Regions from separate parts of the Pseudoalteromonas sp. 5Ae-yellow genome, predicted to be linked through region 2. Evidence: predicted binding sites of a transcription regulator. Region 2 holds the regulator's gene; each other region holds the start of a gene.
What was found. Region 2 encodes sigma-54, which starts transcription at its own class of promoters, with help from an activator protein. Its sites were predicted from a motif close to GTTGGCACGNNNNTNGNNT; they were not measured.
Positions count from the first base shown of each region.

Region 1: H4J63_RS10080 (diacylglycerol kinase family protein) is a predicted target of sigma-54. The motif match lies at 1,429-1,447, and genes of this name have one in related genera.
Region 3: H4J63_RS12825 (EF-hand domain-containing protein) is a predicted target of sigma-54. The motif match lies at 2,459-2,477, and genes of this name have one in related genera.

Region 1 is NZ_JACGWD010000031.1:22,719-26,976, reverse strand. Features, by position in the region: gene H4J63_RS10100 (RNA-binding protein) at 1-488, opposite strand, end outside; gene H4J63_RS10105 (aminotransferase class V-fold PLP-dependent enzyme) at 1-16, shown strand, start outside; tRNA gene H4J63_RS10095 (tRNA-Ser) at 796-888, opposite strand; tRNA gene H4J63_RS10090 (tRNA-Ser) at 940-1,030, opposite strand; gene H4J63_RS10085 (hypothetical protein) at 1,250-1,390, opposite strand; gene H4J63_RS10080 (diacylglycerol kinase family protein) at 1,718-2,257, shown strand; gene H4J63_RS10075 (diacylglycerol kinase family protein) at 2,455-2,853, shown strand; gene H4J63_RS10070 (DMT family transporter) at 2,891-3,820, opposite strand; gene H4J63_RS10065 (PLP-dependent aminotransferase family protein) at 3,924-4,258, shown strand, end outside.
Region 2 is NZ_JACGWD010000008.1:10,893-15,150, reverse strand. Features, by position in the region: gene lptA (lipopolysaccharide transport periplasmic protein LptA) at 1-450, shown strand, start outside; gene lptB (LPS export ABC transporter ATP-binding protein) at 447-1,172, shown strand; gene H4J63_RS03780 (RNA polymerase factor sigma-54) at 1,242-2,741, shown strand; gene hpf (ribosome hibernation promoting factor) at 2,768-3,055, shown strand; gene ptsN (PTS IIA-like nitrogen regulatory protein PtsN) at 3,060-3,512, shown strand; gene rapZ (RNase adapter RapZ) at 3,531-4,258, shown strand, end outside.
Region 3 is NZ_JACGWD010000045.1:3,378-7,635, forward strand. Features, by position in the region: gene H4J63_RS12810 (YciK family oxidoreductase) at 1-201, shown strand, start outside; gene rluB (23S rRNA pseudouridine(2605) synthase RluB) at 285-1,157, opposite strand; gene scpB (SMC-Scp complex subunit ScpB) at 1,154-1,744, opposite strand; gene H4J63_RS12825 (EF-hand domain-containing protein) at 1,896-2,417, opposite strand; gene H4J63_RS12830 (hypothetical protein) at 2,644-3,075, opposite strand; gene xthA (exodeoxyribonuclease III) at 3,316-4,122, shown strand; gene H4J63_RS12840 (energy-coupling factor ABC transporter permease) at 4,128-4,258, shown strand, end outside.

The DNA.
Region 1 (4,258 bases), on a different contig from region 2:
TAAGGGTTTTGGCTAAGCTGCTGCTTTCTTTGTTTTAATGACTCTATTTTTTGCTGCGTTTGATTAATTGATGCGTCGTAAGCTTGTTTTAACGAATTTGTTTTAGTTGCGATAGCATCAGCAATAGACGAAGCGCCTAAACGATTGGCTTTATCTTGAGTCATGTAATCTATCTGCTGTTTTTTAGCTGCGTATTCTTTTTGGCTTTGTGCAATAGATAGCTCAAGGCGCTTTATTTCACGCTCTATTTGTTGAACTTCCAAGAAGTCATCCACAGAGGTGTCGGTAATACCTTTACCGGGCGTAGAGCTTTTGTATGCTTCAATTACGTTTATATCTTTAAGAGTAATAACTTGTGCATCTTTAGCGCAAGGCGTTTGGCTAAAGGTAGGAACGCCCTTAATTACACACTTATACACTGTTGTACTTTGTGCCAAGGTAAAAAATGGTGCTGCCGCGCAAAATGATAGCAATATGAACCGGATCATAGCTAAACCTAAAGTGGCTAAAGTTGTGTTAATAATGCCCTAAGTTATTACTAGGCACAATTTGTTTAGTTTTTATAATTTTTAGGTACAAAAAAACCACAACTAAGTGGTTTACATTAAGTATAGTCCAAAGGGAGGGGTAAACTTGCTTACATCCATGTAATCAATCGCTGCGCGACGCTTGCAGCAGCCCAAAATGTTCCAGACATTTTGTCGAACTCTGTCGAGGGTTCTCACCCTCCCAATTTAGTATAGGTGTTAAATTTTAGGCACAAAAAAACCACAATTAAGTGGTTTAAATTAAGTATGGTGGAGAGGGAGGGATTCGAACCCTCGATAGAGCTACAAACTCTATACTCCCTTAGCAGGGGAGCTCCTTCGGCCACTCGGACACCTCTCCAACGCATAACCGTTTGTATTGATGGAAGTAAAAAAGCCACCAATTAAAATATGGTGGAGAGATAGGGATTTGAACCCTAGATGGGCTATAAACCCATGCCGGTTTTCAAGACCGGTGCATTCGACCACTCTGCCATCTCTCCGTGACGCAGAATAATACTTAGGTGATACCGCTGTGTAAATAGCAAAATGACTGTTTGCCTAAAAAACGTACGTAAATGAGGTTTTTTTTGTAAATAAGGGGAAATTAAGGCAATTTTTAATAAAATAAATAGGTTGCAGCAAACAAGGGGGAGCTAAATAAGTGACTTCATTTAGTGGTTGAGTGTTCGCTGCACCGAAAAATAATCATGGTTGGGTGGTTATTTATATTGAGCTGCGCCGCTAAGTGCTAGTCTTTTACCAATAGTGTTAAGTTTAGCTAACATTCTTGCTTTACGGTTAGTTGGTTTAACTGCTACTTGAGCTGCTGCTGTTTGATTTAATGTGTTAATTGGTTTCATTATTTTGCTCCGGGTTGTATATGTTGAAATCGCGTGCATTTTGCACGTTGTTTGATTAAAAAGACAACGATAAAAATTGAGCCTGACGGATTAGTTAAACTAATCCTTGTTTGTTTTATTAACGTGCGGTTCAGTGTTTTTTATTATCGCTTTTGCATAAATAGTTACAATGAAATCGGCTTTGGTCGCATTAATACTGGTGCTTGTGAGTGTTTGTATTTATTTATATGCATTTTACATAACCTTTTTTGACTAGTTATTCAGATTAAAAAAATTCAATTAAAGTCTTTTTATTCGTTCTTAAATACATTGTTGGAAACAAAAAGCTTGTCGCTACTAATAATTATTAAACCAAGTACAAAAAAACAGAGTGAAAAACCACTAATGTGGCTTAAAAGCATCTGTAAAAAACGCAGTTTTTCTTATTGTATGTTTACTACAACGGGAAGCTTTAACGATGACTGCGCTCAAATAAGGTTGCTACTGAGTAAATTTCCCAAAGTAGTTGCACTAGGTGGCGATGGTACATTGAACTTGGCGGTTAATGCGCTAATAGGGAGCAGCTGTTCGTTAGCATTATTACCTTGCGGTACAGGTAACGATTTCTCCAGAGGGTTTAATTGCAAAGAAGATGATTGGCGAAAGGCATTATTTAATACACCGACAGCAATTGATATAGGAAAAATTAATAGCCGCTATTTTATTAATATTGCAGGGGTAGGATTTGATGCTCATGTGATTAAAACTATTAATGATAAAGCTAATTTTTCATCTTTTGATTACAGTTGGACGAGCATTAAAGAGCCATTTTATTATCAAGCCCAGCAGTTACAAGGTACGTTTAATAACGATGTTAGGGCGTGTTGATCTTTGTGGATTGAAATTTGTTCAATCTAGGGGCGATTAAATTGCGGCGCGATGTTTGTAACCTAGTGGGCTAAGTAAAAACCGAGCAACAAAGAGTTAATCGTCCCTAGAAAGAACCCAAAGGGCAGCACATGTTTGGCATTTATGCTGCGTTATCGCCTACTTATGGGGAATAACCACACTGCATAGGCTCTGCCTTGCCTAAAAACCAAACATACTGCTGCAAATTCAACCACCAAAGGTCAACACGCCCTAGGCAGTATCAAAATTTAATTACCGTATTTGCTAATCATAAGTACTTTGGTGGTGGTCTAGAAATAGCGCCAAAAGCGGATTTAATTGATGGCCAGCTTGAGTGTTATCAAATGCGATCGGGTGGGCTTTTTTATAATGTAATAAGCTTTATTAAGTTATTTTTTAAGCGTCATGAGTATATAAAAAACCTTACCTATAGTCGCTTAAATACAGCTTCCATAAATACTGAAGGGCTATTGATTGAAGCAGATGGTGAGCTGATAGGTAAAACTCCTGCAGTTGTTAGTGTGCATGGACAAGCCTTACTTTTTCATATGCCAATAAAAAAGCGCCTACAGTAAAGTAGGCGCTTTTGCGTTAGTTGCGTTAATAACGCGTCTAACTGGGGACGGAGCCACTTTTAGCTATTGCTCTATTAGCTAAAAAGGCGTTAATTCGTTTTGTTGGGGTAAGCACAATGGCGTTACCTAATAGCACTAAGCTAAACCCTGCAAAGGTATTTGCGTGCCATTCAAAGCCTTCAAAAAAGCTACTCAGTGTTACTGCCACTAACGGGAATAAAACAATAACGTAGCTGGCTTTTTCAGGGCCTATATTTTTTAGTAGTGCAAAGTAACAACCAAAAGCGATTACTGTGCCAAATATTGATAAATAAAGTAATGATAACCAGTAGCTAGTTGGGGCGTTTAAACTAAATTGCACATCGTTCATTAATACATATAAAGCTAAGCCTATAGCACTATATAACATGCCCCATGCATTGCCCTGCAATACGCCAATTTGCTTACGAGAATTACGAACGCTTACCATGTTGCCCAATGAAGCCACAAAGGTGCCACCAAGGGCAAGTAGTAACCCGACCAATGCACCGTTACTTAAGTCGAACTGCTGTAACTGTGGCCAAAACAGACACGTAATACCTAATACAGCGAGTGCGGCACCGGTATAAATTCGTTTTGAGATAGGCTTACCAAAAAATAGTCGAGTGTTAACTATGTTCATAACCAGCAATAGTGAAAAGGCGATAGAGGTCATAGCGGAGGTTAAGTAATTTTGTGCCCAGTAAAGCATTAAGTAATTTAAGGCAAAATTACAAATAGCCAACAAAGCAAAAAAGCCATGATCGATTAATGAAAAGCGCATATCCGGTTTTTTGTACGCTACATATAACCACATTAAAAGTGCTGCAATAGCAAAGCGATAAAATAACGATAGCTCTACCGCAATATCACCTAGCTGAAATTCGATGGCTAACCAAGTAGAACCCCAAATTAAAACGGTTGTAATGTATAGCGCTGCACTTTTCATGGTTACTCTCCAAAGCCCGATTGAATGGCTATTTTAAGACCTGTCTGTATACTTACCATATACAGAAAAGTAAAAATGTAACCTATACAGATTTGGATGCGTGATGATAAGACAAAAAAATAGCCAGGGGCATGAGTTTCTATATCAGCAAGTTATTCAGTTGATCAGAGATATGAGCGCCCAGCAGGTTTTACTCCCTGGCGAAAAACTTCCATCACTGCGTAAAATGGCAGATAACTTAAACATTAGTATTCCGACAGTGAAGCAAGCTTATCAAACACTTGAAGATCAGGGGTTAGTAGAGGCACGTGAAAAATCAGGGTATTTTTTAAAAGTCGTTAGCATGGCGCATAATTTACCTAAGCGAGTTAAATTAAGTCGCGAACCTGTTGTGGTAAATAAACAAGCCTTAATAGAGCAGGTATACAGTGCGATTCA
Region 2 (4,258 bases):
CAAATTTCAATAAGCGCCGATAAGCAAGAAGGCCAATTAAAAACTAACGTGGGTATTTTTGAGAAAAACGTTGAGATTATTCACGGTAATCGCCGAATTACAGCAGACCGCCTCGAAGTACATAAGCGCGATGAACTAGGTGATAACCAGCAACTATTAATTGCCACGGGTAGCCCTGCTCGCTTTGAAGAGAAGCAATCAGATGGCACAACTATGAGCGCCAGTGCAGACGAAGTTCGTTACGATGTATCTAAACGTTTTTTAACGCTCGTTGGTAATGCACAAGTATCGCAAGCAGGACAAAAAATTAATGCCAAAAGTATTACCTACGATATAGAACAACAGCTAATCAGTGCCGAAAAAGATGAAAACTCAACTGACCGCGTTCACACAATTTTAGTACCAATCGAAACTAAAAAAAGTAAAAAAGACGATAAAGGTCAGCCATGAGTACATTAAAAGCAGAGCTATTAGCAAAGAGCTATAAAGGTCGTGAAGTTGTCAAAAACGTTGGCCTTGAAGTAAAAGCTGGCAGTATTGTTGGTTTACTTGGTCCTAACGGCGCAGGTAAAACCACCACGTTTTATATGATTGTGGGACTTGTACCTAGCGACAAAGGTAAAATTTCTATCGATGATAACGATATTACTCTTTTACCTATGCATAGTCGTGCTAGATTAGGCATTGGCTACTTACCACAAGAGTCTTCAATTTTTAGAAAACTGACTGTTTATCAAAACTTAATGGCTATTTTAGAAACACGCAAAGAGTTAAATAAACAAGCCCGAGAAGACACTCTCGATAAATTATTAGATGAATTTAGCATACAACACATTCGTGATAGCCAAGGTATGGCGTTATCGGGTGGCGAACGTCGCCGCGTGGAAATAGCACGTGCGCTGGCAGCCGATCCTAAATTTATATTATTGGATGAACCATTTGCAGGTGTTGACCCGATTTCGGTATTAGATATAAAGAAAATAATAGAACATCTCAAAAATCGTGGGATTGGTGTATTAATTACCGATCATAACGTAAGAGAAACCCTTGATGTTTGTGAAAAAGCCTACATTGTTTCTCATGGGGAGCTGATTGCATCAGGTACTCCAGAACACGTATTAAATGATAAAACAGTACGCGATGTTTACTTAGGCGAGCAATTTAGGCTGTAACATTTACGCCATGTCTTTAAGCATCTGCTAGTATTAATTATAACAACATAAAAGGATTGTTAGAGATACATGAGGCAATCACTACAGCTGCGCATGGGCCAGCAACTTACAATGACTCCACAGCTGCAACAAGCTATTCGTTTGTTGCAACTCAGTACATTGGATCTCCAGCAAGAAATACAAGAAGCTCTCGACAGCAACCCGCTATTAGAGGTTGAAGAACCAGACTATTCCGAAGACGCTGCTGGTAAAAACGAGCAAAAAGCAGATACCGATGACATAACTGTTAGCGCATCGGCCGACGATGCTCCAAGCGAATACGAACAAGATAGTGGTGAAGCACTTGCAAAAGACACGCTAAGTGACGACATGGCTATGGATGTTAGCTGGGATGAGTACATGAGTGCTGCTCCTGCAGCATCATCAGGTCCAATGCCTGAAGACGAGTCAATCTACCAAGGCGCCTCAACAGAGACGCTCCACGAGTACTTAATGTGGCAGTTACAATTAACGCCATTTAGTCCTACCGATGAAGCTATTGCTATTGCGATTGTAGAAGCAGTTGATGATTCAGGTATTTTAACACTAAGCTGCGAAGAGATTTTAGAAAGCTTTAATCAAGAAAACGAAGAAGATAACGAAGTTGAACTTGATGAAATTGAAGCTGTATTAAAGCGCATCCAACTGTTTGATCCTGTCGGTATTGCTGCACGTAGTTTACAAGAGTGTTTATGTATTCAGCTTAACCAGTTTGATAAAGAAACACCTTACATTAATGAAACGAAAATGATTTTAACCGAGCATATTGATTTATTAGCAGCTCGTGACTATCGTACATTAATGAAGAAGACTAAACTCAAAGAAGAAGAGCTTAAAGAAGTAATGACATTAATACATACTCTTAGCCCTAAGCCTGCAGATACTATTGTAAGAGAAGAATCTGAGTATGTTATTCCTGATGTGTCAGTTAAAAAAATTAAAGGCCGCTGGGTTGTTGAGTTAAATCCAGATAGCATGCCTAAAATTCGTGTTAATAGCCAATACGCTGCAATGTCTCGCACTGTAAAATCCAGTGGTGACAGCCAGTTTATTCGCTCACATTTACAAGAAGCTAAATGGTTTATTAAAAGCTTAGAAAGTAGAAACGACACACTATTAAAAGTAACTAATTGTATTGTTAAGCAGCAACAAGGCTTTTTTGAACACGGCCCTGAGGCCATGAAACCAATGGTTTTAAATGATGTTGCTGAAATGGTCGAAATGCACGAATCAACAATTTCGCGCGTAACAACTCAAAAATATATGCATACACCTCGTGGCATATTTGAGCTTAAATACTTTTTCTCAAGCCATGTAAGCACCGAAAATGGGGGTGAATGTTCATCTACAGCAATACGTGCGCTCATCAGAAAATTAATCGCAGCAGAAAACTCAGCAAAACCATTGAGTGATAGCAAAATAGCGGATATATTGGCTGAGCAAGGAATTAAAGTAGCGAGACGTACAATCGCAAAATACCGCGAGTCTCTGGCTATTCCACCGTCAAATCAACGTAAAAGTTTGATTTAAGACGCTAAACAAAGAGGGTAATGCTTATGCAACTAAACTTAACTGGTCGTCACGTAGAATTAACCGATTCACTAAGAGACTATATTAATACCAAATTTGCGAAGCTAGAAAGACACTCTGATCATATTAATAATGTTCATGTCATTCTCGATGTAGAAAAATTAAATCAAAAAGCAGAAGCCACAATACATGTAAGTGGTGCTGAGCTATTTGCCTCTACGGAACATCAAGATATGTATGCCGCCATTGACTCGTTGATCGACAAGCTCGATCGACAAGTGATTAAACACAAAGAGAAGCTTGCTCGACACTAATATGATGAAATTAAGCTCACTTATATGCCAGGACTGCAGCAAAGCTGCGGTCCTTTTTAATAGCAAAAAAAGAATTTTAGAGTTCATTAGCGAACTTGCTCACGACAAACTTCCGTATTTACCGCAACAGGATATCCTTACTGCTTTAATGAGCAGAGAGAAACTGGGTAGTACAGGTATTGGGCGTGGCATTGCCATTCCTCATGGTCGAATGAGCGGTGCAGAAGAGCCTTTAGCTTTAGTACTCGTTAGCGAAACTCCAATAAATTTTGATGCAATAGATAATCGTCCTGTTGATATTTTTGTCGCACTCATCGTACCAGATGGCGATAACCAACAGCACTTAAAGACTCTCGCAACCATTGCTGATAAACTAAACAACAAAGATTTTTGTAAACAGTTACGCTGTGCAAAATCAGATGCTGAGCTTTACCAAGTTATTGTCGATCAATCATAGTTTTATAAAGGGTGTTAAATGGAGTTAATTATCATAAGCGGCCGTTCTGGTTCTGGAAAGTCGGTTGCTTTACGCATTGTAGAAGATTTAGGTTATTATTGCGTAGATAATATTCCAGTTAACTTGCTTCCTTCATTAGTTCGCAGTGTGTCTGATAGCTACGATAAAATTGCTGTTAGCATTGATGTGCGCAACATCCCTAAAGAGCAAGATGAATTTAACGATATTTTTGAATACTTACCAGGCTTTGCAAATCCTACGTTATTTTATTTAGATAGCGACGATCAAACATTAATAAAACGCTTTTCAGAAACACGCAGGTTACACCCACTATCAATTGACTCGCTGCCTCTTGATTTAGCCATCAAAAAAGAAAAAGAATTACTTGATGTATTAATCACCCGCGCCGACTTTATGATAGACACAACTGATTTAAGCGTTCACCAACTTGCAGAATCTATTCGTGAAAAGATTTTAGGTAAAAAAGATAAGCAACTAATTGTCACGTTTGAATCGTTTGGTTTTAAATACGGTATACCAAAAGAAGCAGATTACGTATTTGATGCACGCTTTTTACCAAATCCACATTGGGAACCTGAATTAAAACCTTTAAATGGGTTAGATCAACCCGTTAAAGATTATTTGGCCAATCACAGCATAGTGCAAAAATTCACATGGCAAATTCAGACATTTGTACAAACATGGTTACCGCACTTAGAGCGAAATAACCGCAGTTATTTAACCAT
Region 3 (4,258 bases), on a different contig from region 2:
GAAGTAGGTAAAACGAATATTCGTGTAAACTGTATTAACCCAGGCGCTACTCGCACTTCAATGCGAGCTGCTGCATATCCAGGTGAAGATAGAGACGCACTTGCTACACCAGAGGATTTAATGCCTACATATTTATATCTAATGAGTGACGATTCTAGTGAAGTGAATGGCGAATCGTTAGATGCTCAAGTAAAAAAGTAATTTAGAGTTTAAATAGTTTAAACAACACACATTAAAAAAGCCGCAATTAGCGGCTTTTTTGTGTTCAATAAATAACTAATTGATTATTTACGTTTAGTCGGCTTAACACGCTGATTGTGTTTTTTAACTGCTTTACGAATTTGGTTGATTTTAGCGCGTTTATCTTTGCGTTTTTCAGGCATAACAGAAAGCTTAGTTTGTGTTTCGCGGCCTAATTTAACGGTTTTACGCAAGTAGTTTACTGTTTCTAAATCATACTCCATCCAACCACCTTGTGGCACGCGCTTATCAAGCTCTAGTTTACCGTAACGAATACGAATAAGACGAGATACTTCTGCATCTTGAGACTGCCATAAACGACGAACTTCACGGTTACGCCCTTCATTTAACGTTACGTTAAACCAACGGTTAACGCCTTCGCCACCCATAGGGGTTACAGTCGTGAATTTGGCTGGGCCATCTTCAAGCTCAACACCACGTAGTAAGTTTTTAACCGTCTCGTTGGTTACTTCACCAAATACACGTGCAGAGTATTCACGCTCTACTTCATAGCTTGGGTGCATTAAACGGTTTGCCAGTTCACCATCGTTTGTAAAAAGCATTAAACCCGATGTATTAACGTCTAATCGACCAACCGCAATCCAGCGATCGCCATCAATACGAGGAAGTCGGTCAAATACAGTACGACGCCCTTCAGGATCTTTACGTGTGCTTAACTCACCTTCTGGTTTGTTATACATAATCACACGACAGATTCGGTCTGCTTTTTCTTCGATTTTTACACTGTGTCCGTCAACACGAATCAAATCGGTTTCTTCAACCCGGTCACCTAACTTTGCCACTTTACCGTTTACACTAACGCGGTTTGCGTCAATGTATTTTTCCATTTCACGGCGTGAGCCTACGCCTGCACGGGCTAAGACTTTTTGTAACTTTTCACCTTGTATAATACTCATTCGGATGGTTCTCTCACAGAAGGATCGCTCAATAACTGGTTAATTTTACTTTGCTGCTCTGTTGGCAACGCAGGTAAATTTTCAAGTCCAGTTAACGAAAAATAATCTAAAAATTGCTTAGTAGTTGCATATAAAGCCGGCTTTCCCGGAACCTCTTTATGCCCTACCACTTTAACCCACTCTCTTTCGAGTAAGGTTTTAATAATATTCGAACCCGTAGTAACACCTCTTACTTGCTCAATTTCGCCGCGTGTAATGGGCTGCCTGTATGCAATAAGTGATAATGTTTCCAGTAAAGCACGCGAGTATTTTGGTGCGCGTTCTTGCCACAAGTTATTTAACCAAGGGCTTAAACTACTGCATGCCTGAAACCGATACCCACTACCAACTTCAACTAAGCGAATACCACGAGTTTGAAAATGTTCTTGTATTGTATCTATTGCGTCATTTATTCGCGTCATAGAAATAGCTAAATCTATTAATACGATGTCTTTAAGGTGGCGTTTACTAACAGGCTTATCTGCAACAAAAATAGCTGCTTCAATGATCTCAACTAGTTGTTCATCACTAATTCGCCGACCCGCCATACACACTCTTAACAAATAAAAATACACAGCCATCTATTATGACAGAACAACACCAAACTAGGAAAATATATCTATCAAATAACTAAATTTAAAACACAAAAAAGCCAGTGACTAGCACTGGCTTTAATCTTACTTACTAAAATGGTAACTATTAGTTACTTTTAAAAGCTTCTAATGCATCATCTTCAGCTACTGCGTTACCGTATTTTTTAATGTAACCCATAAACTCGCTTTTACTGATGCGCTTATCTTGGTTTTTATCCATGTAACCAAAATGATTTGAAATATCATCATCGTTACCTTCAACTACCGAGATATAGCCATTGCTGTCGTTATCTAAGCTTGAAAAACTGCTTTCAATTTTATCGAATTTAGCAATTTCAGCTTTAAATGCCGACTCACTTACTTCAGAATCAGTGGCTACTTTGCCATTATTAAGCTTCATATAAGTGTTAAATTCTTTGCGGCTAATTTCGTTATCCATATTGGTATCAATATTTGAAAAATGGCCCCAAATGCTATCGTCATCAGCTTCAACTTTTGAGATGTAGCCATCGCTATCATTATCTAAACTTGCAAAGTCACTGTCTATTCTTTCAAGACCTTGATTAGATGAACAAGCCGCTAGGCTTAATGATGCTAAAATAGTGGCTGCTAATGTTAACTTTTTCATAAGACGTATCCTTCGTAATTAATTAAATGTCACTTTAACTAATACAAATCCAATGCCAATAATAGTTAACTTATAATAATCAATAACTTAATCTCGATCGGTATATTTATTAAACAGTTTCAATAAGTTAAGCTTGCAAGCTTTGCAAACAACCTTGTAATTTTTGCAAAAAAATACCCGGTAAAAACCAGGCATTTCAAATTTACTTATATAGTTAAGCTAATAATTAGATTGCTGCGTTTTGGTAGCGTTTAACAAACTCAGTAACGTTTTGACCATTACATTTTAATGAGTTTAGGTTACCAATTTTTTGACGAACAGGTGCTAAACCTTGTTTTAAAGCCGTCATACATAATTGAGTTTCTTGTTGAGCGTCTTTTGCAAATACTTCTACTTTCTCAACTGATGCGTTGCTTAATGTCGTTTTTTTAGCAATATCACGAATATCTTCACCATTACATAAAATGCTTTTAGAAAAACGAGATAGGTAAACACCGTGTTGGGCAGCTTCTTTACGAGCAACGCTAAAGCCTTCGTTTGCACTTAGTACACATAACTTAGACTCAATTTTGTTATCTTGGCTAAAGTAAGTATTGCTTTGAGCTGACGCAGTTGCAGATGCTAGTAAAGCAGTGGCTAAAAGTAGTTGAGTTTTCATGAGAGATCCTATTTGAACGAGCTAAACAAGTGAATTTCGCGCATTATATATTCAATAAAGTTAAGTTCAATTGAATTTTTTATTTATTTAAATAATTAATATTGTATTCACAATGTTTAAACTTTACCCATCATTTGATCAACATTTGCGCAGCTATTATCTCAATTCAGTCATGTTATGTACGCGTATTTACTGATACAATTTAATCTATTAAATAGAACCAATTTTAAGGTAAATTTTATGAAAGTGATTTCTTTCAATATCAATGGTCTGCGTGCTCGTCTTCACCAATTACAAGCAATTATCGACAAACATCAACCAGACGTTATTGGCTTGCAAGAGATTAAAGTTCACGACGAAGCATTCCCATTAGAAGATGTACGAAAAATGGGATATCACGTCTACTTTCATGGTCAAAAAGCGCATTATGGCGTAGCTATGTTATGCAAAAAAGAGCCTAAATCGGTCTTAAAAGGTTTTGCCACCGATACAGATGAATCGCAAAAACGCATGATAAGCGTCACTGTTGAACAAGAAAACGGTCGCGACCTTACTGTCATGAATGGCTATTTCCCACAAGGTGATAATATTAATCACGAAACTAAATTCCCTTATAAACGTCAATTTTATAAAGATTTAATGACACACCTTGAAACCAATCACACACCCGATCAAGACGTCATCGTTATGGGTGATATCAACATATCACCTACCGATTTAGATATTGGTATTGGCGAAGTAAATGCTAAACGTTGGTTAAAAACGGGTAAATGTTCTTTCCAACCGGTAGAGCGTGAATGGCTTGCAACATTACTTAATTGGGGTTTTAAAGACACCTTTAGAGAGCAAAACCCCGAAACAGACGATCAATACTCGTGGTTTGACTATCGCTCTAAAGGGTTTGTAGATAATCGAGGACTTCGTATAGATGTAGTGCTTGCAACCAATGAGCTTGCAGCACGCTGCATAGATACAGGTATTGATTACGAACTTCGCGGTATTGAAAAACCCTCAGATCATGCCCCTATATGGTCAACATTTAAGTAATTATTATGCTCAGCCTAACAATGCAGGGGCTACTTTGGGCTCTTGTGATTATTATTGCTCTATTAAGCTTTGATAAAAAAACATATAAAACATTGCTTAATACGCCAGTCCGTCAAACTGGCGTACTTGCGTGTGC